2 regions of the Yersinia fenwicki genome follow, and region 2 is predicted to be linked to the other one. Evidence: predicted binding sites of a transcription regulator. Region 2 holds the regulator's gene; the other holds the start of a gene.

Region 1 (15,915 bases), 1.7 Mb from region 2:
ATTTAGTGGTGAAGCTTTGGTTCCAGTCCATGCCTTGGCAGGGGCCAAGTCAGGCAGAAGTTTGCAAACGTATTATTGCCCGAGCGATAGATTTAGTGGAAGAGACCAAACCGGTTTTGCCCGGCGTGCAATATGCACTGGAGCTGTGCCGCGCCCAAGGGCTAAAAATTGGTCTGGCATCAGCTTCGCCGCTGCATATGCAAAAACGTGTCCTGGCGATGTTAAATATTGAAAAATACTTCGACCGTCTGGTATCAGCAGAATACCTGCCGCACAGCAAACCACATCCTGAAGTATATTTGAATGCTGCATCTGAGCTGGGTGTCGATCCCCTAGAATGTGTCACGCTGGAAGATTCAGTCAATGGGATGATTGCCACCAAAGCGGCACGTATGCGCTCTATTGTCATCCCTTCAGTTGAATACCGAGCCGACCCTCGTTGGGTATTAGCGGATATACAGTTGGAGTCATTAGAACAATTACGTAAAGAAGATATTTCGTAACTGTCGATTAAGTCACAATAGATTGTGGTGACGAAGATATGACTTCCTGCGGGTGACTGTTGTATTAATAAAGGCGGTTGGCGTTGATACCCAGCCGCCTGAATATGTTTTACAGGAAATCATCCCGTTTGGGATTGAAGGTGTCGATCAAAATACTATTGTCTTCCAGTGATACGGCTCCATGCATCTCGTTCTTAACCGCACGATAAGCATCACCCGCTTTCAAAATACGTTTCTGTCCTTCAATTTCCACTTCAAAACTACCTGCCGCAACATAAGCAATCTGGTCGTGAATATCATGCTTATGCGCAACACCAATTGCGCCCTTATCAAAGTGAACGCAGACCATCATCAGATCATCGCTCCAGGTCATGACCTTGCGTTTAATACCATTACCTAACTCTTCCCAAGGCGTTTCATCATTAATAAAGAACATCTTCATTGTTTCTCCTCATTATTATGCAAAATGGTTCTGGTGTAACCTAGTCACAGTTTTACGCTGAATTCGGCCCATTCTACGGCCAAAATCCACAGTTTGAACATTATTAATCCAAAAATCATGACACCCCTCAAAAAATAATAAAACATCATTTCATTTTTATTGAATTAACTTCCCGCAAATACTATCATCACCACATCAAAAGAAACACCGGTCCGAACCGAAAGAGAGGCACCGACATGCAAACTCGTCAAAGCATTCATAGCGACCACGCCAGGCAACTCGATACTGCAGGTCTGCGTCGTGAATTTCTGATTGAAAATATTTTTGTTTCAGATGAATACACAATGACCTATAGCCACATCGACCGAATCATTGTGGGCGGTATTTTGCCGGTCGAGAAAACAGTCAGCATTGGTGATGAAGTGGGCAAGCAGTTAGGTGTGAGTTACTTTCTGGAGCGCCGGGAACTGGGTGTTATCAATATTGGCGGGCCGGGCCTTATCACTGTTGATGGACTGGTTTATGAAATCGGTAATGAAGAAGCACTGTATGTAGGAAAAGGCGCTATAGAAGTCACCTTTAGTAGCCTTGAAAGCAGCAAACCGGCCAAGTTTTACTACAACAGCGCGCCGGCGCATACCCCTTATCCCAATAAGAAAATCACACTGGCAGAGGCTGCACCGCAAACATTGGGTGATGACGCGACCAGTAATCGTCGCACTATCAATAAATACATCGTGCCCGATGTGTTGCCAACCTGCCAACTGACCATGGGGTTGACCAAGCTGGCGCCCGGCAATCTCTGGAACACGATGCCCTGTCATACCCATGACCGCCGCATGGAAGTGTATTTCTACTTTGATATGGACGAAGAAACAGCCGTCTTCCACATGATGGGCCAGGCGCAGGAAACTCGCCATTTGCTGGTTCATAACGAGCAGGCAGTTATTTCACCAAGTTGGTCTATCCATTCAGGTGTAGGCACTAAACGTTACACCTTCATCTGGGGCATGGTCGGTGAAAACCAGGTCTTCGGTGATATGGACCACATTGCCGTTAGCGAACTGCGCTAAATGTTTGTCAACGGCGTTAAGCATCACCCTACCAAAGCCGTCCTTTGGGCGGTTTTCTCCCCAATATTATAATCGCGGTACTCTTTGGCCGCCTTGAGAGAGATGTTAGCTATGATCTTAGATTCCTTTGAGTTAAAGGGTAAAATTGCTCTGGTTACCGGCTGTGATACGGGTTTGGGCCAAGGCATGGCGATTGGTTTAGCCGAAGCGGGTTGTGACATTGTTGGTGTGAATATTGTTGAGCCAAAAGAAACCATCGAGAAAGTGACTGCCTTGGGTCGCCGCTTCTTAAGCCTGACGGCTGATCTGAGCAAAATCGATGGTATCCCTGCCCTGTTAGAACGCGCCATCGCTGAATTTGGCCGAATCGATATCCTGGTCAATAACGCCGGTATTATCCGCCGCGAAGATGCAATCAATTTCAGCGAAAAGGACTGGGATGATGTGATGAACGTGAATATCAAAACAGTGTTCTTTATGTCTCAGGCGGTTGCCAAGCAATTTATCAAGCAAGGCACTGGCGGCAAAATCATCAACGTAGCGTCGATGCTGTCTTACCAAGGCGGTATCCGTGTTCCTTCTTATACGGCATCGAAAAGTGCGGTAATGGGTGTGACTCGTCTGTTAGCAAACGAATGGGCTAAACACGGCATCAACGTGAACGCAGTGGCACCAGGTTACATGGCAACCAACAACACCCAACAGCTGCGCAAAGATGAAGAACGTAGCAAAGAGATTCTTGATCGCATCCCAGCAGGCCGCTGGGGCTTGCCTGATGACCTGAAAGGTCCTGTCGTCTTCCTGGCATCCAAAGCATCTGACTATATCAGTGGTTACACGATCGCTGTTGATGGCGGTTGGTTGGCTCGCTAAATCAGTAAATATCACTAATTTGAGTTAAGGATTATTTCCTACGGTTATTCGCCATATTCCAGCTCAAAACTCTATTGAGGCACAACATCAGTTGTGCCTTTTTTATTACTTATTTATCAAATAGTTAACAAACAGATCTTTACCAAGAATCTTGCCAAAACTGCAAAAATAAAAAATTCAAAACAACGTTCCGACTCCGATCACACTTTTGTCATTCGCCCAATGACTCGCCAGTAAATACAAATATAATAGATTGAAACGATGTTTCTATTTATAAGGAACTGTAAACCGGTTCCAACCTAACATTTCTATGATGGGGTTACGGTGATGGATTTTGTAGGCAACATTAAAGGCAGCGACGCGTTGATGATTAACTGGCTCAGTGCTATCAGAAGCTATGTTGATTTAGTCCAGTCTGTGAGCCACAGCAATCAGAACCCAACCCCACTGATGGCCGATGGTTTTGATGTCCTGACTCACCAACCTGTGGCCTGGAAATTCCCAGATGGTCGTAATATTCCGATATCTAACTTTGCCAGTCAACAAAACTGGCTACGGACACTGGATGCGCTCAGCCTGGTCACACAGGATCCGCAATATCATCAACAAGCGCGGGTACAAAGCCGCTATTTCATGCAACACGGTGTTCATGAGCAAAGTGGGCTGTTTTATTGGGGTGGCCATCGTTTCCTGAATCTGGACACATTGAAAACTGAAGGCCCAGAGTCGAAAGCGCAAGTGCATGAACTTAAACATCATCTGCCTTATTACGACTTACTGCTCAGTGTCGACCGGGAAAAAACACTTAATTTCCTACAGGGTTTCTGGCATGCCCATGTTGAAGACTGGCAAACGCTGGATCTCGGCCGCCACGGCAGTTACGAAAAACAACGCGACCCACATGTTTTCACTCATGCGCGCCATGATGTGGTTAAACCTGAAGCCTTGCCGCAGTTACCTGAAACCAAAGGCCTGACCTTTGTTAATGCAGGTACAGATCTCATTTACGCTGCATATAAATATACTGAGTACACCGGCGACATCGCGGCGGCTGCTTGGGGCAAACATTTATACCGTCAATACGTTTTGGCCCGTAATCCTGAAACAGGGCTGCCGGTTTACCAATTCAGTTCGCCACAACAACGCCGGCCAATACCGGAAGATGATAACCAAACCCAATCCTGGTATGGCGACCGTGCCAAGCGCCAGTTCGGCCCTGAGTTTGGTGAAATTGCCCGTGAAGCCAATGTCTTGTTCCGTGATATGCGGCCATTACTGATTGATAACCCCTTAGCAATGCTGGATATCTTGCGCCAACAGCCGGATGCAGAAGTTATACAATGGGTGATTGATGGGTTAAAAAATTACTATCGTTTCGCCTATGACGTCGAGAGTAATACATTGCGCCCGTTATGGAACGATGGACAGGATATGAGCGGCTATGTCTTACAGCGTGATGGCTATTATGGCGCTAAAGGTAAGGTTATCTCGCCATTCCCATTAGAAGTAGATTACTTGCTGCCACTGGTTCGAGCCTGGCGAGCCAGTGAAGATGACGAGCTGCTGGATTTGATTGCGGTATTACTGCACCGCTGGCAGTTAGCTGAATTAAACAAACAACAACGTAGTGCAGCACTGATGGATGGCAAAAAACCAGCCGCCTCCCCTTATCTGCTAATGGCCTTAGTTGAACTGGCTGAGCATTGCCAATGCAGCCAATTATTTGCATTAGCCTGGAAAATAGGGAATGACTTATTCCAACAACATTTCCACCGCGGCCTGTTTGTCGAATCAGCGGAACACCGTTATTTCCGTATCGACAATCCGATTGCATTAGCTTTATTAACCTTGATTGCCGCGAAACAGAATAAATTGGCAGCAATACCTCAATTTATTACCAATGGTGGTTACATCCATGGAGATTATCGGGTGAACGGAGAAAGCCGCACTCTGTATGACGTCGATTTTATTTATCCGACACTTTTGAATCAGTAGTTTTATTTATCTTTCATGTTATTAAAAATAGGTAAGCATTATGAATGAAAACAGAATGCTGGGGTTAGCCTATATATCACCTTATATAATAGGGTTGATAATATTCACGGCTTTCCCCTTTGTATCATCTTTCTTTCTCAGTTTTACTGAGTATGACCTAATGAACCCTCCCGTTTATAACGGGATCGAGAATTACCGTCATATGTTCCTGGAAGATGATTTATTCTGGAAATCCATGGGCGTCACTTTCGCTTATGTATTTCTGACTATTCCATTAAAATTAGCATTTGCTCTGGGGATCGCTTTTGTACTGAACTTTAAATTACGTGGTATTGGCTTCTTCCGTACCGCATTCTATATTCCGTCAATTCTTGGCAGCAGCGTAGCGATTGCGGTGTTATGGCGTGCCCTATTTGCCATTGATGGCCTGCTTAATGGCTTTATTGGCGTGTTAGGCTTTGACCCTGTTAACTGGCTGGGAGAGCCAGCGCTGGCACTGACATCTGTGACATTACTGCGTGTTTGGCAGTTTGGTTCTGCCATGGTTATCTTCCTGGCCGCATTGCAGAACGTCCCACAGTCACAATATGAAGCTGCCATGATTGATGGTGCCTCTAAATGGCAAATGTTTATGAAAGTGACCGTGCCACTGATTACACCGGTTATTTTCTTCAACTTTATTATGCAAACCACACAGGCCTTCCAGGAATTTACCGCGCCTTATGTCATAACCGGTGGTGGGCCAACCCATTACACCTACTTATTCTCGCTATATATATATGATACGGCGTTTAAATACTTTGATATGGGATATGGCGCTGCACTGGCCTGGATATTATTCCTGGTAGTCGCTCTCTTTGCCTCAATTGCATTTAAATCTTCTAAATATTGGGTCTTCTACTCCGCCGATAAAGGAGGAAAAAATGACTGACGTACAAAACTCCCACCAGAAGAAATTAGATCTGGCGCAGGATATTGCTGATGCGGAAATTAGCCGCACCTTGCGTAAAGCTAAAGTCAGTGCCATTTTCCGCTACGTTATTTTGATTATTGTCGGATTGATGATGCTCTACCCCTTGCTGTGGATGTTCTCAGCTGCTTTTAAACCTAATAATGAAATTTTCACTACATTAGGATTATGGCCAGAACACCCTACGCGGGATGGTTTCGTTAACGGTTGGAAAACCGGTACGGAATATAATTTCGGTCACTACATGCTTAACACCTTTAAGTTTGTTATCCCGAAAGTCATTCTGACCATTATATCTTCCACCATCGTGGCGTATGGCTTTGCACGCTTTGAAATTCCATGGAAGAAATTCTGGTTCGCAACATTAATCACCACCATGTTGCTGCCAAGCACCGTGTTATTGATTCCTCAATACATTATGTTCCGTGAAATGGGCATGCTGAATAGCTACATGCCGCTGTATCTGCCATTGGCGTTCGCTACACAAGGGTTCTTCGTCTTCATGCTTATCCAGTTCCTGCGCGGTGTTCCCCGCGATATGGAAGAGGCGGCACAAATCGACGGATGTAACTCCTTCCAAGTGTTGTGGTACGTGGTAGTGCCAATCTTGAAGCCGGCCATTATCTCCGTGGCATTGTTCCAGTTCATGTGGTCAATGAACGACTTTATCGGCCCACTGATTTACGTCTACAGCGTAGATAAGTACCCGATAGCGCTGGCTCTTAAGATGTCAATTGACGTGACCGAAGGCGCACCTTGGAACGAAATTCTGGCAATGGCAAGCATCTCCATTCTGCCGTCCATCATTGTTTTCTTCCTGGCTCAACGCTACTTCGTGCAAGGCGTAACCAGCAGCGGAATTAAAGGTTAATAGAGGATTTATCATGGCTGAAGTCATTTTCAATAAATTAGGCAAAGTTTACTCCAACGGTTTCCGCGCAGTTCATGGCATTGATCTGAAGATCCATGATGGCGAGTTTATGGTGATTGTTGGTCCATCCGGCTGTGCTAAATCCACTACCCTGCGTATGTTGGCTGGGCTGGAAACTATCAGTGATGGTGAAGTGCGAATTGGTGATCGGGTGGTCAATAATCTGGCACCAAAATCACGTGGTATCGCCATGGTGTTCCAGAACTATGCGCTGTATCCGCACATGACCGTGAAAGAGAACCTGGCTTTTGGCTTGAAGTTGAGCAAATTGCCAAAAGATCAAATTGAAACACAAGTTGCTGAAGCAGCGAAAATTTTGGAACTTGAAGACTTACTTGACCGCTTGCCGCGTCAGTTGTCTGGTGGCCAGGCACAGCGTGTGGCTGTTGGCCGCGCCATTGTTAAAAAACCCGATGTATTTTTGTTCGATGAGCCTTTATCAAATCTGGATGCCAAGCTGCGCGCCTCTATGCGTATTCGTATCTCGGATTTACATAAGCAGTTGAAGAAAAGCGGTAAAGCAGCAACCACAGTTTACGTTACCCACGACCAAACTGAAGCAATGACCATGGGTGACCGCATCTGTGTGATGAAACTGGGCCACATTATGCAAGTTGATACCCCAGATAATCTCTATCACTACCCTACCAATATGTTTGTTGCCGGTTTTATCGGCGCGCCGGAAATGAATATCAAACCGAGCACGCTGGTAGAAAAAGAGGGGAAAGTTGGCCTGACAGTCGGTCAATACACCCTGGTATTGAATGAAAGACAGCAAGCCAAAGTCGCTGCCCACGCCGGGGAAAAAGTGTTCTTTGGTGTACGTCCTGAGTTCGTCAGCATGTCTATGAATCCATTTACTGATAATCACTCACAAGGTGAATTGGTCCGTGTGGAAAACATGGGTCACGAATTCTTCATGTATATCAAAGTTGATGACTTTGAGCTGACCTGTCGTCTGCCGTCTGACGAAGCACGACCTATTATCGAAAATGGTCTGCATCGCACCGTGTACTTCCAGTTTGATATGGATAAATGCCATATCTTTGATGCAAAAACAGAAAAAAATATCTCTCTTTAACAGGAGCAGTACCCAATGAAAAAAGCGATCCTACACACGCTGATAGCATCCACTCTGGCACTATTATCACATCAAGCCTTTGCCGCGCAGGATGAAGTTAATTTACGTATGTCATGGTGGGGCGGGAATGGTCGTCACCAGGTAACGTTGAAAGCATTAGAAGAGTTCCATAAGCAACATCCGAATATTAATGTTAAAGCAGAATACACCGGTTGGGATGGTCATTTATCTCGTCTGACAACACAGATTGCCGGTGGTACTGAACCCGATGTCATGCAAACTAACTGGAACTGGTTGCCTATTTTCTCTAAAGATGGCACTGGCTTCTATAATTTGTTTAGCGTAAAAGAGCAATTAGATTTAGCACAATTTGATCCCAAAGAACTGCAACAAACTACCGTTAATGGCAAGTTGAATGGTATTCCAATTTCAGTTACTGCTCGTATTTTCTATTTCAATGATGCGACCTGGGCTAAAGCTGGTTTAGAATATCCTAAGACTTGGGATGAGTTACTTGCGGCAGGTAAAGTATTTAAAGAAAAACTGGGTGACCAATATTATCCAGTGGTATTAGAGCATCAGGATACTTTAGCGTTAATCCGTTCTTATATGACGCAAAAATACAATATTCCTACTATCGATGAAGCTAATAAGAAATTTGCTTATTCGCCAGAGCAGTGGGTTGAGTTCTTTACCATGTATAAAACCATGGTAGATAATCATGTTATGCCATCCACCAAATACTATGCTTCATTCGGCAAGAGCAATATGTATGAAATGAAGCCGTGGATTAATGGTGAGTGGGCGGGTACTTATATGTGGAATTCCACCATAACCAAGTATTCCGATAACCTGACCAAACCTGCCAAATTGGTGCTTGGTCCATACCCAATGTTGCCAGGGGCAAAAGATGCCGGTTTATTCTTTAAACCAGCACAGATGCTTTCTATTGGTAAATCAACTAAGTACCCACAAGAAAGTGCGATGCTAATCAACTTCTTACTTAACAGTAAAGAAGGGGTTGAAGCATTAGGTCTGGAGCGTGGCGTACCATTGAGTGCTACAGCGGTGACTCAATTGCGTGCCAGTGGCGTAATTAAAGATGAAGATCCTTCTGTTGCCGGTTTAAATATGGCTCTGGAATTGCCACATAAAATGACAACTTCACCATACTTTGATGACCCGCAAATTGTTTCACTATTCGGTGATGCAATTCAATATATCGATTATGGTCAGAAGACCGTACAAGAAACTGCAGAATACTTTAACAAACAAGGTGATCGTATTCTGAAACGCGCCATGCGCTAATAAATTAATTTAATTTAACTTAAGTCTTCATTAAACCCTGCCATTAACTTGGTAGGGTTCTTTTGTATACCCATCAAATAATAGACAATTAGATAGACATCACAATTTAATATCTGTTTAAAAAAATAATCATCAAGACAGATCTGGATCACACAAATATTTATTAATGTAAATAGAATATGCATTCACAATATTTGAAACATCGTTTCTTTGTTTGTGAAATTGCTTTCTGGTCGTGTGTTGATTTTTATAGATTTGTTAATAACTTTTGATTTAAATAACCATAACCCTGGGATTATATAAAAATGAAATTTAAATTACTGACTCTGGCAGTGGCATCTGTAATCAGCTTTAGTTCTGTTGCAACAACAATTGACTACCGGCATGAAATGAAAGATACAACTAAATCTGATCATAAAGATCGGTTATTAATTTCCAACCGTTTTGCTAATGGCTTTGGTTTATCATTAGAAGGTAAATGGGGCCAGCACAGCTCTGACACCACACCGAATAAACCTTTCAATGAGCAAGTGAGTAATGGCACCGAAGTGGTTGCCAGCTATGTTTATCAGTTCAATAAAACATTCCAATTGGAGCCTGGTTTCTCATTGGAATCTTCTTCTGATTCTAATAACTACCGCCCTTACCTGCGCGGTAAAGTATCCTTTACTGATGACTTCTCAACATCACTGCGTTATCGCCCATATTACAAGCGTAACCAGCCAGCTCAGACTAAAGCAACAGAGAAAGGCCACGAGTTCACAATGCTCTTTGCCTACAACTTCTTGAAAAACTATTCAGCAGAATATGAATTGAACTACAAGAAATCCGAAGACGAAATTCTGGCCAATAAAGAGAAAGAAGAATGGAGTCATGACCTGAAAGTCGCTTACAAATGGGATAAAAACTGGAAGCCATATGTTGCCATCGGCAATGTTGCTGGCAGCAAAACCACTGACGAGCGTCAAACTCGTTACCGTGTAGGTGTTCAGTACAGCTTCTAAGTTCTGACCTTACCATATAACTGTTGTCGTTCGTGAACGTGTAGTTATTAATACCCTCATCATTATTTGTTAATTATGCCCATACCCGTATTACTTTGGGGAAAAGCTGACTCCCGGTCACTTTTCCCCTTTTTTTGGTTTATCTTTTTGTAAGTGTGGTTGTAGCGCAGTCGCCTTCCAAACCCGGTCTCACTATTTCAGCCCAAAGCTCGATGTTTTCATTGCAAAGCCTCAGGTTAGCTTACTCTTTCTTATTCCACGTAAAATGAGATATTTAGTTACAGCGTAACGGCTATTCATGTCATTAAAAATCTCATATACTGGATAAATCAACAGCTACAGATTCGGAATTCAAGTATGACAGGGGAAGGACACCTTATTTTTTCTGTCGCCTGCGTTATTTTTGCCAAAAAAGTTGGCCTCACGCCTGAACTGGCACATGGCGATTGGTGGCATATTATCCCTGGCGCCCTGTTAACCTCCTTGCTGCCAGATATCGATCACCCCAAATCAATCCTTGGTCAGCGGTTAAAGTGGATATCTACACCGATTGCCCGGGCATTTGGCCATCGGGGGTTCACTCATAGCCTGTTGGCCGTCATTGGCGGTATCGCTCTATTTCAAATGGATATTTCTCGCGATTGGATAATTCCCGCAGATGCGTTCCACGCGATGATTGTTGGCTATTTCAGTCATCTGTTAGCCGATATGATTACGCCTGCGGGTGTCCCGCTCTTATGGCCGTGCCGTTGGCGTTTTACTATTCCGCTATTGCGTCCACAAAAAGGTAATCAATTAGAACGCGTATTATGTGTTCTATTAGTTTGTTTTTCCGTCTATTGGCAAACTGACACCACATTCTCCCTGCAATCCTATATGGAACAATTGAAAAATTTTAGACTGTGATCACACTTTAATGGGTAAACAATCATCAGATTGTATATATTCCATACAAATCATAGCAAAAATTTATATAACATTCTTTTTGGATATAAGTAGCCTTTCTTAGTAGCTGCTAACATACGCAGCTAATTGCGCAGTTGACTGTGCTTGGCTCTATTCTGGGCAAAAATAGAATTAGAATATGCAGCTAGTATTTAAAATAATAATTTGGAGATTTGGGGATGAACCTACCGCTTGTGATTAATGTGCTGTTATTCGTGGCACTGCTATTACTATTGGCACAAACTCGGCATAAACAATGGAGTCTGTCCAAGAAAGTCTTGGTGGGTCTGGGACTGGGTGTGCTCTTTGGTCTGGGCCTGCAATGGGTCTATGGCGCAGACAATCCAGTGCTGAAAGAGTCTATTACTTGGTTTAATATCGTGGGTAATGGCTATGTGCAATTACTGCAAATGATTGTTATGCCATTGGTATTTGCCTCAATCTTGAGCGCCGTGGCCAAACTGCATAATGCCTCATCTCTGGGTAAAATCAGTGTATTGACCATTGGTACATTACTATTCACCACTTTAATCGCGGCACTGGTGGGCGTGTTGGTCACCAACTTGTTTGGCTTAACGGCCGATGGTTTGGTACAAGGAACACAAGAGTCAGCACGTTTGAGTGCTATCGAAAGCAATTATCTCGGAAAAGTGACTGACCTGACCGTTCCTCAGTTAGTGTTGTCCTTTATTCCGAAAAATCCGTTTGCCGATTTGACCGGCGCTAGCCCAACCTCAATCATCAGTGTAGTTATTTTTGCCACATTCCTGGGAATAGCTTCCCTGCAATTACTAAAAGATGATGTAGCGAAAGGCGAGCGCGTGCTGGTGGCTATCGATACGCTGCAAGCCTGGGTGATGAAACTCGTCCGTCTGGTGATGAAACTGACCCCTTACGGCGTATTGGCATTGATGACTAAAGTGGTTGCTGGTTCTAATATTCAAGACATCATTAAGCTAGGCAGCTTTGTTGTTGCCTCTTATCTTGGCTTGGCGATTATGTTTGTGGTGCATGGTGTGCTGTTGTCTTTCACCGGCATCAACCCATTGAAGTTTTTCCGTAAAGTTTGGCCGGTACTGACGTTTGCCTTTACCAGCCGTTCCAGTGCTGCCAGTATCCCACTGAATGTTGAAGCACAAACCCGCCGTTTGGGTGTACCTGAATCTATCGCCAGCTTCTCAGCTTCCTTCGGTGCGACTATCGGCCAAAATGGTTGTGCGGGGCTTTATCCTGCAATGCTCGCCGTAATGGTGGCACCCACTGTTGGGATTAACCCATTAGATCCAGTATGGATTGCGACACTGGTCGGCATTGTCACCATCAGTTCAGCCGGTGTTGCTGGCGTTGGCGGTGGCGCGACCTTCGCAGCACTTATTGTATTACCTGCTCTGGGCTTACCGGTCACTCTGGTTGCTTTACTTATCTCTGTTGAGCCATTGATTGATATGGGACGTACAGCATTGAATGTTAGCGGTTCAATGACAGCCGGTACCATTACCAGTCAATTGATGAAGCAAACAGATAAAGAAATTCTTAACAGTGACGATGATGGCGATTTAGCCCATCAATAAATATGGCTAGTGATCAAAGGGTTACCGCACCTAGGGGCACTCCGGTGGCTTACGCACTTGTATTTGAAACTAAGAGCGACCCCAACGGCACGATTCCCCTTCATTTGATTTTGTCAGCTTTTAGAGCCAGTCATCCGTGACTGGCTTTTTGTTTTTAAACCACTAGCTGGAAACTGTGCCTCACAGCTTCAAGGATGTAGGGAATCCCCAAAAGCATTGAGGTTGCAGGTAGGCAGCAAATGAACGAGTCCCGATGAGCTTACTCAAGTAAGTGATTAGGGTGAGTAAATGCAGCTAACACCCCTGCGGCTTCAAGGATGAAGGGGACGATATTTTTCGACCAATGCCAATGCAATAGCCTCCGTTTCTACATCCGGTAGACCGCTGAAATCTTGTGCTCTGAAGTGCATTTGAAAGGCTTTGATTACTTGCCGGGTTTCATCATCCAATTCGCCACTTTGTGGGATCTGATAACCGTAGCGTGCCAGCGTTTGTTGAATAATACTGACAGATGCCATGTCATGCTTATTGCGCCCACCCATGTATTTTGTGACTGTCGCGTCGTCTGGCCACGCTCCAATACCCTGTGTCGCTAAGCGTTTCCAGGGAAACAGCGGGCCAGGGTCAGACTTTCTCAGCGGTGCTATATCACTATGAGCAACGACATTAGCTGGGTCGATATTATAACGCTCAACAATGTCCTTGGTTAGCCGCTCAATTAATTCAATCTGTGATTCGTTGTAAGGGTACCATTCTCTACGTAACATCCGCTCAGTGAAGCCCATATTGACGATTTCAATACCTATAGAGGTATCATTGAGGCTATTTCGCCCCTGCCAATAGCTGACCCCGGCATGCCATGCGCGCTGCGACTCGGGAACCAGCTGTAAAACAACCGGTTTACCATCAAGACTATCGGGGTGCATTTTCACCAGATAATGAGCACTAACGTCCCCCTTAGTCAGCAATCTCAGGGATTCGGCGTCATCTGTTGCTGTATAGTGCAAAACCAAGAACCTAACCCGCTCATTCTTAGCAACAGAGGGGTAACTGGTATCAACTTTATACTCACCGCGGTCGATCAATTTATGCGAACTGTCATGCTGGAGACTACTACAACCGGCCAACAGCAGTAATGACACCGTGCTTAATAACTTCCTCATTCCCTTTCTCCCTATAATTATACTTAAGCACAGTTATAGTGAACCTATAGAATTAAATGAGCCATCAACAGTATATTTAAATAATAACTAATATCATCGGATAATACTCAAACTCCGAGATCTACTCATATGAACGTTAAACGACTTATCTATCAATAAAAAACGGCTCCTGTAAGAGGAGCCGTTTGGGATGGGAAGGAATAAATAGTTATAATTAACAGCTGATTAAAAACATAAAATAATTATACTGTATTTACTCTAATAGAAAGATCCCTCAGAAAGGATAATCGCGATAACCCATCTGCTCTGAAATATTGCGCGCTGCACGATGCAAAGATTTCACAATGTCGCTTTTGCTGTCTTCAGAGAAACGTAATGTCGGATATGAAATACTCAAGCCCGCAATCACCACACCAAAACGATCGAAAACAGGGACAGCGATACAACGTAAACCTTCTTCTTGTTCTTCAACATCTTCGCCGAAGCCTTGCTCACGTACCTGGTCTAACACCGGCAACAGTGCTGCCGCGCTATCCAGAGTATGTTTGGTGCTACGGGTAAATTCGATATGAGACAAGATCTCTTCTACTTCACCACGGTCACGCCATGCCAGTAACACTTTACCAATGGCAGTACTGTGCAATGGATTACGACGACCAATACGGGAATGCATCCGTAGGTTATACATGGAATCGATTTTATGGATATAAACGATGCTGTCTTCATCCAACGCGCCCAAGTGAATAGTTTCACGAGTTTCATTGGATAATTCACGCATTTGTATATCTGCACTACGGATCAAATCGACATTTTGTAGTGCTTTCGCCCCTAACTCAAATAACTTCAGGGTCAGGGAGTATTTCTCTGATTCGCCTTCCTGTGCAACATAGCCCAAGGATTTCATGGTCTGTAGGAAGCGGTACACTGTACTCTTAGGCATCATTACACGTTGAGAAAGCTCGGTAATACCTATTTCCCGTTCTTCACCCAATGCTTGTAAGATGCCAAAAACTTTCAGAACCGACGAAACAGAGTCGGGCTGTTTATCTAAATCTGCAATAGCCATTTTTTGGTTACCCTACTCAGTTTTCTGTGTTTCATAAAACAATTTGTTTTAAAAAAAATAGAACAGTGGTTTTATTATAAAGGGAAGTCGCGAGACTGTGCAATAAACCAATGTGAATAATCGGATAAAAGCCTTGCAGACAGCAAATTAGCCTCTTTCCAAGAAAGAGGCTAGTGCAAAATTCAATTATTTCCAGACTGATTCAGGCAATGTGGCTAAATAGAGTGCTGGTTTACCGTGAACATCAGAGGTAAAGAGGATTTGCTTATCATCGGGTGTAAAGGATGGATGTGGATGTGTTACCTGGCGGTCGCCTTCAAACACCTTCCATGAGGTGTCGTGGCGAGCAACGCGATGTTGGGTGCCATTTTTCATATTGAAAACATACAGGAAAGGATCGTTTTCAATCTTATAACCGCTATCGTCTTGTACATCTACCGGCGCATCAGAACCATCACCCACCATCAACGAACCATCATAGTTGCTCATCAGATGTGAACACGCCGGCATTGAGGTCAGTTGACGATTTTCTAACGTCTCTGGATCAGCACTATAAATGAAGCGATCTGGGCTGCCTTTCAGGTAAGAAACATACACCAGTTCTGAACCATCTGGCACCCAGAATTCATGAGTACAGCTTTCGCCTTCAGCATGGGTTTTCACCTTGCGCATATTCGTACCATCTTCATTGATTAGCCACATCCGGGCATCAACCAAGTCGTGTGGTCCTTCATGGCAAAATGCCACGGTGTTGTCATCATAAGGACGGTAAATTGGGTGACCGAGCCATTGATTCTCTTGCAAAATAACAGTGGATTCGCCGGTTTTAAGATCAACACGCATCAAGCGACAGCAAGGTTTAGTGAAATAAAACTCATGGAATTTCTTCCAATCCGTCAACGGCACCCAATCTTCGCGTTTGATTTCAATACCGACCAGTTTGGTGCAATCGGAATTTGCCACCCAAGTGCCGTAACCGACCCACTCGTC
Region 2 (15,915 bases):
ATCAGGTGCAGATCGAACTGCCAAATCCTAATGGCCAGTTAGTGTGGCTGCCGGTGGAAGGTGAGCGAGTTCATGTCGGTGCAAATATGTCTTTGGGTATCCGTCCGGAACATCTGCTGCCAAGCAGTGCCTCTGAAGTCACGCTGGAAGGTGAGATTCAGGTGGTAGAGCAACTGGGTAATGAGACTCAAATTCACATCCAAATCCCTGCAATACGTCAAAACCTGGTCTACCGCCAGAACGACGTGGTGCTGGTAGAAGAAGGTGCAACATTCGCCATCGGTCTGCCGCCATACCGTTGCCATCTTTTCCGTGAAGATGGCACTGCGTGTAAGCGATTGTACCAAGAACTGGGCGTCTAGTTACCACGACGGTCGGTTTCGGAAAATGTTAAGCACGCATGCCGACAGGCAAATATAACAGGAGATTACTGATGACTACTCTGCGCAAGTTACCGATAGCACTGGCTGTTGCCGCTGGTGTCCTTTCCACTCAAGCTCTGGCTGTTGATTTCCACGGGTATGCGCGCTCCGGTATCGGCTGGACGGGAAGTGGCGGTGAACAACAATGTTTCAAAACAACCGGTGCTCAAAGTAAATACCGTCTGGGTAACGAGTGTGAAACTTATGCGGAACTTAAATTAGGCCAGGAATTGTGGAAAGAAGGCGATAAAAGCTTCTATTTAGATACCAACGTCGCCTATTCCGTTTCACAACGTGATGATTGGGAATCCACCGATCCGGCTTTCCGCGAAGCCAACGTGCAGGGTAAGAATCTGATTGAATCCTTGCCGGGTTCCACCATGTGGGCCGGTAAACGTTTCTATCAACGTCATGACGTCCATATGATTGACTTCTACTACTGGGATATTTCCGGCCCAGGTGCAGGTTTAGAAGCCATTGATCTGGGCTTCGGTAAATTGTCTGTGGCAGCAACTCGTAACTCAGAAGCGGGTGGTTCAAGCGCCTGGATCAATAATCAGCGCAAAGATGCCGATAAAACCATCAACGATGTGTATGACATCCGTTTAGCCGGTTTAGAAACCAACCCAGGCGGCTCATTGGAATTCGGTGTGGACTATGGCCGCGCCAACACCCAGGACGATTATTCATTAGCACCTAATGCTTCTAAAGATGGCGTGTTACTGACCGCTGAACATACCCAAAGCATGATGGGTGGCTTTAACAAATTTGTGGTCCAGTATGCGACTGACTCTATGACTTCATGGAACAGCGGCCATTCACAAGGGACGTCTATAAACAACAACGGCCACATGCTGCGTGTTATCGACCACGGTGCCATCAATCTGGCAGAGAAGTGGGACATGATGTATGTCGCGTTGTATCAGGATACTGACTGGGACAACAACAACGGCACCACATGGTACAGCGTGGGTGTGCGCCCAATGTACAAATGGACGCCAATCATGAGTACCTTGCTGGAAGCGGGCTACGACAATGTTAAGTCACAACGTACTGGTGACCGTAACGGTCAATACAAACTGACCCTGGCACAACAATGGCAGGCAGGTGACAGCATTTGGTCTCGTCCGGCAATCCGTGTCTTCGCAACTTATGCTAATTGGGATGAGAAGTGGGGCTACAACAATGTTGATAAAAGCCCAGACAATGGGTTAGCGCAAAACGGGACCATTGGTACCGATAGCCGTGGTAAGAGCAATGAAGTGACCTTCGGCGCGCAATTCGAAGCTTGGTGGTAACAAAAGTAATACAGCCGTCCTTTGGGGCGGCTGTTCTGTTTGCTGAAATAACTGTGTTACTGGTGTGCGGGCGATGGCTCGCATTCTGCTGACAACAAGAAACATACCCAAAATAGTTCGAGTTGCAGGAAGGCGGCAAGCGAGAGACAAATTGGTTGTAAACCATTTTGAACAGCGCTTGCGCTGGCCCGTAGGGTGAGCTGAGGCTCATAATCCTGATGACCTTACATAAGTAAGCAATACGGGTGATTGAGCGAAGCCAACACACATGCGGCTTGAAGTATGACGGGTAGATTGGTTAACTTTGCCGACCTTGCCTGTGCACAGTTAGCGCTGACGCTTAATGTACGAGGGTATAACAATGAAAAAGAATCTGCTGACACTCTGTCTGGCATTGGCTCTGGGGGGCACTGCACCTCTTGCAGCACAAGCCGAATCAACGATTTCCCCTGCGAATGTTTCTATCGCGCCGACGATCAGTACCGCGACATTACAACAATTGCCGTGGCAACCATTAGTGCCACCGGCGACGCAAGATATCAAATTGACTGCCTCCAGCCCACAAATCTCGCAAGGGAATGTGGACGGTGCTGTAGCCGCTGTTACTTTACCAGCCGATCGTGGATCAATGGAGATCACGCTCAGCAGTTTGGTGACAGACAACCAATTATTTGCTCCGAGTGTTTTAGTGTTAGACGAACAAATGCGCCCGGCGGCTTATTATCCGTCCAGCTATTTCACTTATGAAAAAGCGGGCATCATGACCAGCGATCGCTTGCAAGGAGTGATGAAGCTGACTCCGGCGCTGGGACAAAAACAGATCTATCTGCTGGTCTATACCACCCGTGATGATCTAGCTAAAACCACCAAGCTACTGGATCCGGCGAAGGCTTATGCTATGGGCGTAGGAAATGCGGTGCCCGATATTCCGGATCCTATCGCCAAGCATATCCCAACCGGCAACTTGAGAATTAAAGCCACTGCCGAACAAGGTATGGGTAATGTGATGATTGGCTTAATACAGTCAACACCGGCATCAGCACCTGTCGTGGTGGGCAGCGCTATTCAGCCTGCGACAGTCGCGGCACCAGTAGCTGCAAAACCGGCAGAGCCAATGCTGAGTGAGACTGAAAACTATTTCAACCAGGCGATTAAAGACGCGGTGAAAGCCGGTGATGTTGATAAGGCGCTGAAATTGTTGAACGAAGCGGAACATTTGGGCTCAACTTCAGCCCGAAAAACCTTTATTGGTAGTGTAAAAGGCAAGGGGTAAATCCCGGCACTGCCGAATATGGCTGGATGATTGGTGCGCCTCGGCGCACCTTTTTTCTTATTAGATTTAATAACGGCTACTGCCGCTCACTACACCGTGTTTTAGTTAATTTTGCTTTAAATATCAAATCCACTTATTTATTTTTTGTAGAAATACAAAGAGTAAATGAGCCTTTATAAGACATGCGATAGGTTTTTTGTCGATATCATAAATGACATGAGATCACTTTAAACGATAGTTTATTGTTCAGCTGATTAAATTAAAGGAACTATTTGATGTTAAAGGAAAATAAACTTTATTTAGGGGCTGCCGCACAGCCTTGGTCGACTCCATTTGCGGTGCAACCGTGTTTTCCACAGATGGCAGAAGATAACCTTTCGCTATTAACTCTAAGTTCTATCATGGCGGAACTCACCTACCTTATGGAGGCGAAAGTATTACCTTTAAAAGTGACGGCACGAGATAATCTTCTATTAGAAAAATTGGTAAAAGAGTTACCCAACGTCAGTTCTACTGTGGACCCGGCGTTCAGCCACGCGATGCAGCTAATTGAGCGCTCCAGAGAATTGGATCAAAAAACGTGGGCTAGACAGTTTCCAGAAATCAGTGATGCCCGTGTAGGGAAAATTGTCGATCTTTATCTGCAACTTCATGATGTTGAAGGTGTGGAGTATGCGAATACTTTAGATGATTTATCACATTTAAGAGCAGGATTAACGCCAGTTCAAGGGTATGAAAAGGCTCGAGTTATCAGTTTGGAACGAGAAACTCTTTTTAGATTACGTCAGAAAGGATTGGCGCTTTCCCAAGATGAAAAACTTACGCCACTCGCTGCTCTTAGTCTTGCCTGGCGGCTAGGACAAACAGATAAGCTTACGTTGGCTGAGTTATTAGCCGCAATTTATCGACCTGAAAATAAAGAGATCCAACTTCAGGCGGCGCTACTTTATAACTATTCCCATTATGGCAATCGTTATGGTGAAATAGCGGAGATTCCCCGTGCGGATTTGAACGATTGGGGGCAGGAGCAATTGGGTTCGCCGGAACGACCGGTTGCTCGGGCATTCAGGGCATTAAGAGTTATTCACGAAGGGATGAATGCCCCACCGGCGATATTGCTATCATCAGAATCTTATCTCGCCAATGGCTTTGCACCAAAAAATGCCCAAGGGAGCCACCTAAAAAGGCAATCATCAGAATTGGCGGAGATGATTTTAAACGGGTGCGACCAAATTGGATTTGATGCCTGTAGCCAGCAGGATTTCACGCAATTTCTCGATTTTGAACATGCGGTAGGCAGCCTGGCGTTTTCTCTTACAACTACCCTCAAATTACATTACCAATTGCAAGGCAAAGCTGTTGCGGAACTGGAAGGCAAGAATACCGAGCAACTGTATCAGCTGTTGCTTCAAGAAGAAGATCAGTTGCATCAAGCTGGTGGGGCGAGTTATAGCCCGACGGCTATTTTCTTATCTCATTTCAGTCAATCGAATGAAGTTGAACCTCTCACTTTAGAGCAAGTAGCAAGTGCTATAAAACATATGGCTGGATATATCAATATGTCCAATTTGTCTGAAAACGCTCAGACTACCTTTGAACGCATAAAACAATTGGCGGACAACATTGTTGCTGGCACAGCTATAGATTTGGAACATGAGCGGTTTGAGGTGGAGCTTAAAGCTCTGGCTAAACTTTGTGGGCCCGATCAGCCCTTATACATTTTGGCGTATGACCGACTTTATAAAACCGAACCAGAAAAAATAGAACAACAGTTAAATTATCTCGATATGCGTTTAGCTTATCGTCATCCTCCTGCTGCGTTTAATGACGATCATGCGATCAGAGAAATTCTGGCAGAAAATAAGGTAAGGGACATTTATTTACCTCGGCAATATATTTACCGTCAGGATCCTCAGTTTGGTTTTTCAGAGAAAAAATTCGATTCACCTTTTGATGAATTCAAACGGCGTCGAGATGCGAGTGATCGTACTGTTGAAAATATGTCGCTGACAGGTAATAACGGCAGACTGATTGACGTGGCTAAAACGATGAAAGCTAAAAAAGATGAATACAATACACAGATCAGCTCTCATCCTGCAATCCGGGCCCAGGCAATAGAGATATTAATTACTGAAGGCCAGCGGCCTGTTGGCGGGGCGCTACAAAATAAAATCAATGCCCTTGCCAGTGACTATCGGCCAGAGTCTGAGAATGCGCGTTTTTGGCGCAATGCCTGGACATCGTTAGAAGAACACTGGGTGTGTAAACTCCCACTGCCGAACCCTATGTGTACTATCGCCAGAGTTGAAGGACCGCGTTCTCGTAACGAAAAGGAAAATATGGCGGCGGGTATGGTGGCCATGCTGATGGAGGCCGGGCAGCTCAGGGGAATGGAGCGGGGGGTGAAGTTGATTGAACCCCTTCCGCGGGGCACAGCCGCATCAGGTTTTCCTGAGCTATCACCCACGGCAACTGAACTTGATCGCCAAATGATACAAAGCCCACACGGAAAGCCAATTGAAATACAACGTATTGAGCTTAAAGATCCACAAATGGCAGATGGAATACGTGAGGCGTGGGTCAGACAAGGGATCAGCGGTGCTTATTATTGGGAAGTTGATTTAGCGACCGGCAAGGACTTGGGGGTGGTCATGAAGCAAGGCCCTGAATTTTCGCCACAAGGTAGGTTACCGGGGGGCGGGCCATTGTTATCAAAAGATTCTGGTTCTAAATTTAATCCTAAAATTAAATTAGGTAAAAAAATTGGTAGCGGATTGACAGCTGAAGTCTATCTTGATGCCAATAACCCCGATTTTGTTCTTAAGAAAATAGGTACGGAAGATCCATATCTTATAGATAATGTGTTCAAGAAAGAGGTTGAGTTCTTTAATCGATACTACGGTGAAGGTGCTGCTGAATTAATTAATAAAGGTAACCAACATTATATAAGAATGTATCGCGTGCCAGGCAAAACGCTGGCGCAGATTAAGACCGAGATTTACCCAGCTAATGCGAGAGAGCGTTTTTTAAGTATGGTCGAGGATTTAGGGCGCTACAACTGTATTCATAATGATTTTGGCTTTAATAATTTTTTATATGATGAGGAAAGTAACACATTTTATCCTATCGATTTCGGTGACGCAGAGGAAGGATATTATTCACCAATAGATGCCAAGCAACATTTGGGATTCAAGGGTAAGTTTGAGCTTATCCTCGATCATATTGAAGAATATACGCGTCATTAGGCCGTTCATTTTGTTAGGTAATAAAAAGCAACCTAATGTCGCGGGACACGCATTCTGCGCTACAATGGCTCCCTATTGACGACTTAGCGGGATGGGTTTTTTATCCCCAGCAGGGAGCTAACTGCATGTCTACCGGCGATGCATCAATTATAAAGCCTATCCAATGGTGTGCTATTGAACAGCCAAATCTACCGGCTGCTATCGCGGATTGGTTGATGGAATTAGGCTCGATGACCCGACGTTTTGAGCAACATTGCCAGCGGGTTCATGTCGAGCCACAACGAGAATGCTTTATTACACGTCATGCATTAGGCGAAGATGCTGAACATCTGCCGATAAGTAAGCGCTATTGGCTGCGCGAGATTGTATTGTGTGGTGATAATGAGCCGTGGCTACTGGGGCGTACTATTATCCCCGAAGAAACACTCTCTGGCCCTGATCGGGCGCTGGTGGATTTAGGCACATTACCCCTTGGGCGCTATTTATTTGGTGGCAACAATTTAACCCGGGATTATATTCAGGTAGGGCGGCAAGAGGAGCTTTGGGCGCGCCGTTCGTTACTGCGCTTGTCTGGTAAACCCCTGTTGTTGACGGAAGTTTTTTTACCCGCCTCGCCGCTGTATTCGATTTAAGAGGGGGGAGATTTTGGAGAGTGAGAAATTGAAGGGAAGTGAATTTCAAAGCAAATGGCGGGCTTATTGCCGTTTGATGCGCATTGATAAACCCATTGGCTCATTACTACTGTTGTGGCCGACCCTCTGGGCGTTATGGTTGGCAGGGAAAGGTATTCCCGACACCAAAATATTGATTGTTTTTGTCTTGGGCGTCTTTTTTATGCGCGCGGCTGGATGTGTCGTCAACGATTATGCTGACCGCCGCATTGACGGTTTTGTGAAACGCACCGCATCACGGCCATTACCTAGCGGCCTTATCAGCGAGAAAGAAAGTAAAGTCCTGTTTGTCGTCTTGGTATTGCTCTCGTTCGGGTTGGTACTCACGCTCAATAGCATGACTATCTGGCTATCATTGGCAGCACTGGCATTAGCCTGGGTCTATCCCTTTATGAAGCGGGTGACACATCTGCCTCAGGTGGTCTTGGGTGCAGCTTTTGGTTGGTCAATCCCAATGGGTTTTGCCGCCGTGAGCGAAAGTTTACCTTTGGTCTGCTGGCTACTTTTATTGGCCAATATCTGCTGGACGGTGGCTTATGATACCCAATATGCGATGGTTGACCGTGATGACGATCTGAAGATTGGCGTCAAATCTACTGCGATTTTGTTTGGTCAACAGGACAAGCTGATTATTGGTTTGCTGCAACTGGCAACGCTGGTTCTAATGGTGACTATTGGCTGGCTGATGAATCTTGGCGGAGCATTTTATTGGTCAATTCTGCTGGCTGGTACTCTGTTTGTCCACCAACAGAAGATAATTGCTGGACGTGAACGTGATCCATGTTTCCGCGCGTTTTTGAATAATAATTACGTAGGATTGGTGTTGTTTCTCGGTATCTTCATTAGTTATCTATAAAAAAATGGCCAGATGATGAATCCGGCCATTCTTGTTTTTACTTAACAGAGCGAAGAGTTAGTTTTCTTCTTTATCCTCTGCCTCAGGTTCTGGCAGCAGGTTATTGGTTTCTGCTGGCATACTGACACTTTCAATCGTCAGCTTCACTTCCGGTGTCATCAATGCGCTCAGCATATTGTAAACTTCGAGTGTATGTTCCTGAATAGCATCACCGCTGTCACTGATATAACCCTCTTCCCGCAATGTGCCCACCAAGGTTGAGAACACCGCTTTATCGAAGAATTCCGGCGCGTTAATCCCATGCAACACAGATAAACGCTGTGCCATAATGCGGCTCTCTTTCTCCAGCGCACCCCGATTGATACTGGGGTTCGCACTAAGCAATGAAAGGGTAATCGCATAACGTTGCAAGGTTTCTCGCACTCCCGCTGCCAGTAATTGCAGTGGGCGAATACGGGCTGGGTTCAGCACCAACTCACTTCCTTTGTCGCAAATCAACTGTTGGCGCGCCAGTTCATCAATCAGCGTATCTAGGGTCTGTGGCAGTTGCTCTTTGCTGTAATGCAGGAACAATTCAGCTTTTAGCATTGGGTAGATCATGCTGATTTGGCGTAACAATTCGGCACGGGTAATGCGCCGCTGGTACATTACCATGCTAGCAATCAGCGATGGCAGGATCAGCAAGTGCTGGATGTTATTGCGATAGTAGGTCATCAGCACGGCTTGTTCCCGTGGCAGGATGATAATGTCACCAATATTGTCTTTCTCCACCTCGAACTTATTCATATTCAAGGCGTGATTAAGTAGCTCTTCCGGCGTCTTATCCGGCACGGTGACATCTTTCGCATAAGGCACATTGCGCATCAGTTGCAAGTAGCAATCAAGTTGCTCAAGTAACTGCTCGCGGGTGAGTGAACGCTGACGTGATGCTAACAATGCGGTAGAACACAAGTTCATGGCATTGGCTGCTGCCGCATTGTTAATTCTGACCATAATTTTACCGGCCAAGTCATTCACCGCTGGCGTCAGCCAGCTTGGGCGCTGTGCTTCAATAGGATCGATAGCATCACGCCATTGCGGCACATTGGTATTCAGATAGGTGGTCAACGGTATTGGCTCACCAAAGTTGACGTAGCCTTGACCGAGATTGCGCAGCTTGCGCAAGCCCCGCAACATCTGTAACAGGCTCTCTTTCTCTTTAGTTGCACCACGTAGCTCTTTGGCGTAAGTCCCCACTTCCATCACATGCTCGTAGCCGATGTAAATCGGCACCAAGGTGATTGGGCGTGAACCGCCGCGCAGCATAGCCTGTATGGTCATCGACAAAGTGCCGGTTTTGGGCTCCAACAGACGGCCGGTACGTGAACGCCCGCCTTCAACAAAGTATTCCACTGAGTAGCCCCGGGTGAACAACTCACCCAGATATTCACGGAACACGGTGGAATAGAGCTTGTTGCCTTTAAAGGTACGACGGATAAAGAACGCACCTAAGCGGCGAAAGATCGGGCCAGCGGGCCAGAAATTAAGGTTAATACCGGCAGCAATATGCGGCGGCACCAGCCCCTGATGATAAAGGACATAAGATAGCAGCAGGTAATCCATGTGGCTGCGGTGGCAAGGCACATAGACGATTTCATGGCCATCTTGCGCCAACTGCCGTACACGCTCAGCATTATGGACGTTAATCCCCTGATACAAGCGGTTCCACGTCCAGCTCAAAACCCGATCCGACAGACGCACGGCTTCATAAGAGAAGTCGGCGGCAATTTCTTCCATCAACGTTATGGCGTTTTGCTGCGCTTTCTCATGGGAGATTTTCTTGGTGCGAGCTTCATCGGCGACCGCTTTTTCAATCGCTTTGGATGTTAACAGTTTCTTGAATAGGTCTTGACGTGCCGGCAGGCTAGGGCCTACAGCAGCCAAACGCTGACGTGAGAAGTGCATCCGCGCTACGCGCGCCAGTTTGTGGGCAATTGTTTTATCTGTACCATGTTCACTGGCCATCCGGCGCAGTGAAACTGTGGTGGAAAAACGCACAAAGCTATCGCGGCCCAGCCACAATACTGCAAAGAATTTCTGCACACCGTTCAGTACGCGCAGATGTGGCGTACCGTGGCCTTCACGCCCTGGAGAGCGGCCAAACATCACCGACACCGGCAGCATTTGAATATCCAACTCCGGGTTATTGCGATGCAGATCGAGATAATCGTGGAATATTTTTACCGATTCCTGCTTCGGGGCGTAATAGCGAAATACCCTTGGGCCGTTATCGATAAAGACATGGCTGGGAAGCTGCACACCATCGATTTCCAATGGAATCAATGGGTCGGGCAGATCCTGAGCCTGACACTGCGCTCGCAAAGTCAGTAAATCAGCCTTAGAATTGTAAGGCAAAACGTACAGAATAGGACGAGACGGGTCTAACCCTAACTCAGTCACAGGATCTGCCGGAATAACCTTGCTTTTTACCAACAATTTAAGTGGTAAATTCAATAACTTATAATATATTTTACGCCAACCTGACATAACTACATGAAGCCTCTTGTTAGCAATTCGTCGCAAGGATACCAGAAACTGGTTTTGAGATCTGTGGTGATGAGACAACAGAAAGCGGCAAAAATCATCATTAACTTAAGATAAAGGCAATAAAATATGGCAAATCAGTCAACTGGATTAACCCGAATCTATAAAGCTGCTGGTTATTCTGTGAAAGGTTTAACCGCAGCCTGGAAAAATGAAGCCGCATTTCGCCAGGAAGCAGTGGCTGCCATACTCGCTATCATACTGGCCTTTTGGTTAGATATAGAGGCCACAGCACGTATTTTATTGATCGCGAGTGTGGTGCTAGTCGTCATTGTTGAAGTTATCAATAGTGCTATTGAGGCGGTGGTGGACCGCATCGGCAGTGAACTCCACGAACTATCAGGACGGGCCAAGGATATGGGGTCTGCTGCCGTATGTCTGGCCATTTTGTTGGCGTTATTTATATGGGTAACAGTGCTCTGGCAGCATGTCGGCTAAGAATGCGATAAACAACGCGATAAACAGCGCTGTGGATGTAAACAGTGATTAATCCCTGTTTTTATTCACTCTTTGGTTCCCAATACTCACTTACCTGTATATACTCACAGCAAGACTGTATAAACAAACAGGGGGCGGAATGAAAGCACTTACTACCAGACAGCAAGAGGTTTATGACCTTGTGCGCGATCACCTAGCGCAAACAGGTATGCCACCGACCCGTGCCGAAATTGCGCAGCGCCTGGGGTTTCGCTCTCCTAACGCCGCTGAAGAGCATTTAAAAGCACTGGCCCGTAAGGGTGTGATCGAGATTGTCTCCGGCGCTTCTCGCGGTATCCGTCTATTGATGGAAGAAGAAGATGGTTTACCACTGATTGGCCGGGTTGCCGCAGGGGAGCCACTATTAGCGCAGCAGCATATTGAAGGCCACTATAAAGTCGATCCTTCCATGTTTAAGCCGAGTGCGGATTTCCTGTTGCGGGTAAATGGAATGTCGATGAGAGATATCGGTATTCTGGACGGTGACTTGCTCGCTGTACATAAAACCCAAGATGTACGTAATGGGCAAGTGGTTGTTGCGCGTATTGATGATGAAGTAACGGTAAAACGCTTGAAAAAACAAGGTAATATCGTCCAACTTCTGCCAGAAAATAGTGAGTTCCAGCCGATTGTAGTCGATCTACGTGAACAAAGTTTTACTATTGAAGGTCTAGCCGTTGGTGTCATCCGTAATGGCGACTGGATCTGATTTTCGCGTTGATTTATATACCCTTCAGTAAGAAGGGTATATAAAGAATTTTATCCCTTTTATATTCAACTCAATCTAGTTTGAGAATATTCCGATAATAAGTTATTACTTGCTGTTTTAACTGAATATTATCAGCTTTTCCTTTCTGTTTATTTCTCAAGTATCAGTGATTAATATTAATCTGACTTTAATTATCAGTATCCTCTGCTACAGTTATTCATACGGTAAGCGAAGGAACGATTTCAAATTTAAACTATTTATTACCGTATTTAATTAAATAAACTGACTAATCCAAAGGTAACGGAGATATTATGAATAAAGATCAAGCCGACGGTAACTGGAAGCAGTTTAAAGGTAAAGTGAAAGAGAAATGGGGCAAACTAACCGATGATGACCTGACCGTCATTGAAGGTAAGCGTGACCAGCTGGTGGGTAAAATCCAGGAGAAATACGGCTATCAGAAAGAGCAAGCCGAGAAAGAAGTTAAGGCTTGGGAAGATCACAGCAAATATCGCTGGTAGCGGTGTTAAACTGATATCGATATAAATAAATCGAGCTTCTGGTATTCATAGAATACTTATTTATTAAATAACCTTTAGTTTTTTATATTCTTCACATTAAAACTTAGTGGTGAATTTAATAATTAGCAATACTCTTCAGGTATCTTATTTATATCGAATTGACACAAGGATGTGTCTTGTTTTATTTAAATTCTTATTTATTCTCTATAGCCATTATTCCTCTCATACTTATCCTGCCGCCTATCAGGCGACAGTCTACTTTTATCATCAGGGACTACTTCTTTTTAGTCACAATAGAATGGTCATGACCACAATGATCATGGCTTTCACATGCTTCGACTTCCCCACATTCAGCACATAAACCATGAGCTTCAACCACCGTATGGCGCAGGGTAAAACCAGACTGTTTTGCTAACTGTGCCAGAGCTTCCTCGATACCAACAGTTGTTCGTTCAGTCACTATCTTGCAGCGATCGCAGATAAATAATGCCGAAGTATGAGTTGGCTCTTCAAAATGATGGCATAGCACATAGCTGTTTGCTGATTCAACACGGTGAATAAACCCCTGCTCAAGCAAGAAATCCAATGCACGATAGACTGTTGGCGGTTTAGCTTGTGGTTCAGAAACACGCAGTAAATCCAACAGATCATAAGCACTGATTGCACCAGGCTGTTGCGCCATCAAACGCAAGACTTCAAGACGTTGCGGTGTCAGCCGGACGTTTCGTTGTTGGCACAGGCTTTCAGCCTGAGCAAGCAGCTTTTCCTGATTGATAGGGTTCATCATGTACATCCCGCAGCATTTGAATGGTGCCAATTTTATCATATTTACAGCTAATCGCCGATAGATGAAAAAATAGGATGTCGCGGAGTGTCACAACTTTAGCAAGTCAAAGCTGCTAGTCGCGTGTTGCCATGTGTTAGCTACAACTATCACTCAGACTGCCATTATAAAGTTCTATGGTATAATCACATATTCTTTCCGATTGTTTGGTTTACTCAATGAGTAATATTAATGGGTAATTGATGCAGTCATAACCGATGAAACTACAGTAAATGTACCAAGCTCAGACTTTTTCCAGCACTCAGGCTGATAAGCCACATTATCCCCTACAGCGTTTTTCCGTCGCGCCGATGCTCGACTGGACAGATCGTCATTGCCGCTATTTTCATCGCTTGTTGACCAAACAGGCTTTGTTGTATACCGAAATGGTTACAACAGGTGCGATTATTCATGGTAAAGCAGACTATCTGGCCTATAGCGAGCAAGACCATCCTGTCGCACTACAACTGGGTGGCAGTGATCCGCAGGCATTAGCCCATTGTGCCAAGCTGGCTGAGCTTCGCGGATACAATGAAATAAACCTGAATGTAGGCTGCCCGTCTGATCGAGTGCAAAACGGCCGTTTTGGTGCTTGCTTGATGGCAGAGGCTAGTCTGGTTGCTGATTGTATAAAAGCCATGCGTGATGTCGTTTCTATTCCGGTTACAGTGAAAACCCGCATCGGGATTGATGAGCTGGATAGTTATGAGTTCTTGTGTGAGTTCGTGCAAACTGTCGCGGAGCGTGGTGAATGCGATATATTCACCATTCATGCCCGCAAAGCGTGGCTCTCAGGCTTAAGTCCGAAAGAGAACCGTGAAGTACCTCCACTGGATTATGAGCGGGTTTATCAGCTTAAACGTGATTTTCCTACACTGACCATTGCCATTAATGGTGGTGTGAAAACACTGGTTGAAGCTAAAGAACATCTTAAACATGTTGATGGGGTGATGATGGGCCGCGAAGCTTACCAAAATCCCAGTATATTGACGCAAGTGGATCGTGAACTTTTTGACCCAAATGCGCCGGTGGTAGATAGTGTTAAAGCTGTTGAAGCTCTTTTTCCTTATATCGAGCAAGAACTGTCACGCGGTGCTTATTTAGGGCATATCACTCGTCATATCTTGGGTATTTTCCAAGGGATACCTGGCGCGCGCCAGTGGCGTCGTCATCTGAGTGAAAATGCACATAAGCCTGGAGCAGATGTTTCCGTTGTCGAACAGGCGCTGGCTCTGGTGACCCGCCCACAGCACAGTTCTTAAGAAAAATGACTATAAGTTAGTGAAATTGACCACGCCAGCCTGCTGTTTTGGCAGGCTTGTTTTTATCTAAAATAATAAAATTCAAGTGGTTACCCGTCTTTTCGCGATTGGCACGTTTCTTGTAATACTCCTTATAAAATCCCCGAACTGATTGTTATATTTAATCAAGTGATTGTGGGGGAATAAACAGTTATTTAGGAGCCTGCCATGTTTGAAATTTTCTTTGTTATCGGCTTTTTTATCATGCTTATGGTGACCGGTATTTCGTTACTGGGTATCTTTGCAGCTCTATTGGTTGCGGCGGCCTTTATGATGTTGGGTGGGTTATTTATCATGATGTTTAAGCTACTACCTTGGCTGATTCTGGCCGTTGTGGTGGTCTGGATATGGCGTTCGATGCAGAAACCTACTGTAAGGCATTACTAAAATTTCGCTTTCTTGCAGCAGAGATCACAGCCTGAAAGATTAGTAGGATAAATCTGGGGGAAAACGTATTTTTTCTCAAACGAGCTTGCTAGGATGCAGTCCGATACAGTTTGGGATCACATTTTCATCCCTGACAGAGCTAACAATAGCTGTATAAACGGCACTCAGTTCTGGCAGTCTACCCTGTAGTACCCCTACGTTTGCACTAAAGAAAGCAGTGTAACCAGGGCTTCTAGTTGTTAGAGGCCCTGGTTATTACTTTTATAGTGTAAAGTGAATGACTAAAAACTAAGTATCTAAAATATTAAATTAAGCCACGTGAGAAGAGGAATCGTTAGTATTAGATATTAGTAAAAAATCGATTGTAGTTAGCAATAATATAAACTATTTGAGCGACAAATGCTTCTTTGATAATTATCTTCTCTTCTTGATTATTGCATTTCTTTTTTATATCAAAAAAGCTTTGTTGCATTAATTGAACGGTGACATCAGTGGATTTTTGAAATGCAGATAAACTATTATTTTCACCGAATTCACTGAGCAATAAATCAAACCTTTCATCAGCAAAGTCCCGTAGTATCTGCAGTTCTTCATTGCTAATTCTATTGTCACGATAAAAAGCGTTCAGTAATGTTTTTATATCTCTATTGATTTCTGAATCATGCATAATTAAAACCTCAATGTATGTAATGAAATTATGTTACTTAACTATTACAAACTGAGGATATATAGATAACCCAAAGAGGACAATAAGGACGCACTGGTTAATACGCTAAAAGTAATATGAAATAATTTTTTTAATAAACTATAATTGTTAATAATGGATAGTAATACCCAACTATCCATTATTAATTGACTAAAATCCTTAATTAAGGAATTAACAGGCTGGAGCCGGTTGTCTGACGACTTTCTAATATTTCATGAGCACGACGAGCATCGCTTAGCGGGAATTGCTGAGCTTTGGCTACATCCACATTAATTGCGCCACTGATAATCAGTGAAAACAGTTCGTGGCTGGCGCTTTCCAGTTCTTGTCGGTTAGTGACATAAACATTAAGAGATGGGCGAGTCACATACAGCGCGCCTTTTTGGTTGAGTATAGCAAGGTCTATCCCTGTCACCGGGCCAGAGGCATTACCAAAGCTGACCATTAAACCTCTGCGTTTGAGGCTATTAAGTGAGTCCAGCCAGGTGCTTTTGCCCACCGAGTCGTATACCACATCCACTTTTTCATCATTCGTCAGTTCAGCCACCCGCTCAGCGATATTTTCTGTACGGTAGTTGATGGTTGCCCACGCTCCATTGGCTTTAGCCAATTCGGCTTTTTCATCAGAACCCACTGTGCCAAT

The links. The regulator LexA, encoded in region 2, represses DNA repair genes until DNA is damaged. The targets are predictions, from matches to a motif close to TNCTGTATGTACATACAGNA.
Positions count from the first base shown of each region.
Region 1: a site for LexA is predicted at 10,499-10,518, ahead of ACF3VQ_RS09485 (metal-dependent hydrolase). Genes of this name have one in related genera too.

Region 1 covers NZ_CP170755.1:2,055,531-2,071,445, reverse strand. Annotated here, with positions in the region: gene hxpB (hexitol phosphatase HxpB) at 1-503, shown strand, start outside; gene ACF3VQ_RS09530 (cupin domain-containing protein) at 613-945, opposite strand; gene kduI (5-dehydro-4-deoxy-D-glucuronate isomerase) at 1,182-2,018, shown strand; gene kduD (2-dehydro-3-deoxy-D-gluconate 5-dehydrogenase KduD) at 2,130-2,891, shown strand; gene ACF3VQ_RS09515 (pectate lyase) at 3,219-4,886, shown strand; gene ACF3VQ_RS09510 (carbohydrate ABC transporter permease) at 4,927-5,817, shown strand; gene ACF3VQ_RS09505 (carbohydrate ABC transporter permease) at 5,810-6,727, shown strand; gene ACF3VQ_RS09500 (ABC transporter ATP-binding protein) at 6,741-7,868, shown strand; gene ACF3VQ_RS09495 (ABC transporter substrate-binding protein) at 7,884-9,176, shown strand; gene ACF3VQ_RS09490 (oligogalacturonate-specific porin KdgM family protein) at 9,482-10,180, shown strand; gene ACF3VQ_RS09485 (metal-dependent hydrolase) at 10,538-11,086, shown strand; gene ACF3VQ_RS09480 (L-cystine transporter) at 11,305-12,696, shown strand; gene ACF3VQ_RS09475 (N-acetylmuramoyl-L-alanine amidase) at 13,008-13,859, opposite strand; gene kdgR (DNA-binding transcriptional regulator KdgR) at 14,134-14,925, opposite strand; gene ogl (oligogalacturonate lyase) at 15,112-15,915, opposite strand, start outside.
Region 2 covers NZ_CP170755.1:349,509-365,423, forward strand. Annotated here, with positions in the region: gene malK (maltose/maltodextrin ABC transporter ATP-binding protein MalK) at 1-362, shown strand, start outside; gene ACF3VQ_RS01555 (maltoporin) at 434-1,720, shown strand; gene malM (maltose operon protein MalM) at 2,082-2,993, shown strand; gene ACF3VQ_RS01565 (hypothetical protein) at 3,269-6,238, shown strand; gene ubiC (chorismate lyase) at 6,364-6,870, shown strand; gene ubiA (4-hydroxybenzoate octaprenyltransferase) at 6,899-7,765, shown strand; gene plsB (glycerol-3-phosphate 1-O-acyltransferase PlsB) at 7,823-10,291, opposite strand; gene ACF3VQ_RS01585 (diacylglycerol kinase) at 10,418-10,786, shown strand; gene lexA (transcriptional repressor LexA) at 10,926-11,534, shown strand; gene ACF3VQ_RS01595 (CsbD family protein) at 11,846-12,055, shown strand; gene zur (zinc uptake transcriptional repressor Zur) at 12,330-12,839, opposite strand; gene dusA (tRNA dihydrouridine(20/20a) synthase DusA) at 13,112-14,140, shown strand; gene pspG (envelope stress response protein PspG) at 14,348-14,566, shown strand; gene ACF3VQ_RS01615 (hypothetical protein) at 14,907-15,233, opposite strand; gene ACF3VQ_RS01620 (quinone oxidoreductase) at 15,436-15,915, opposite strand, start outside.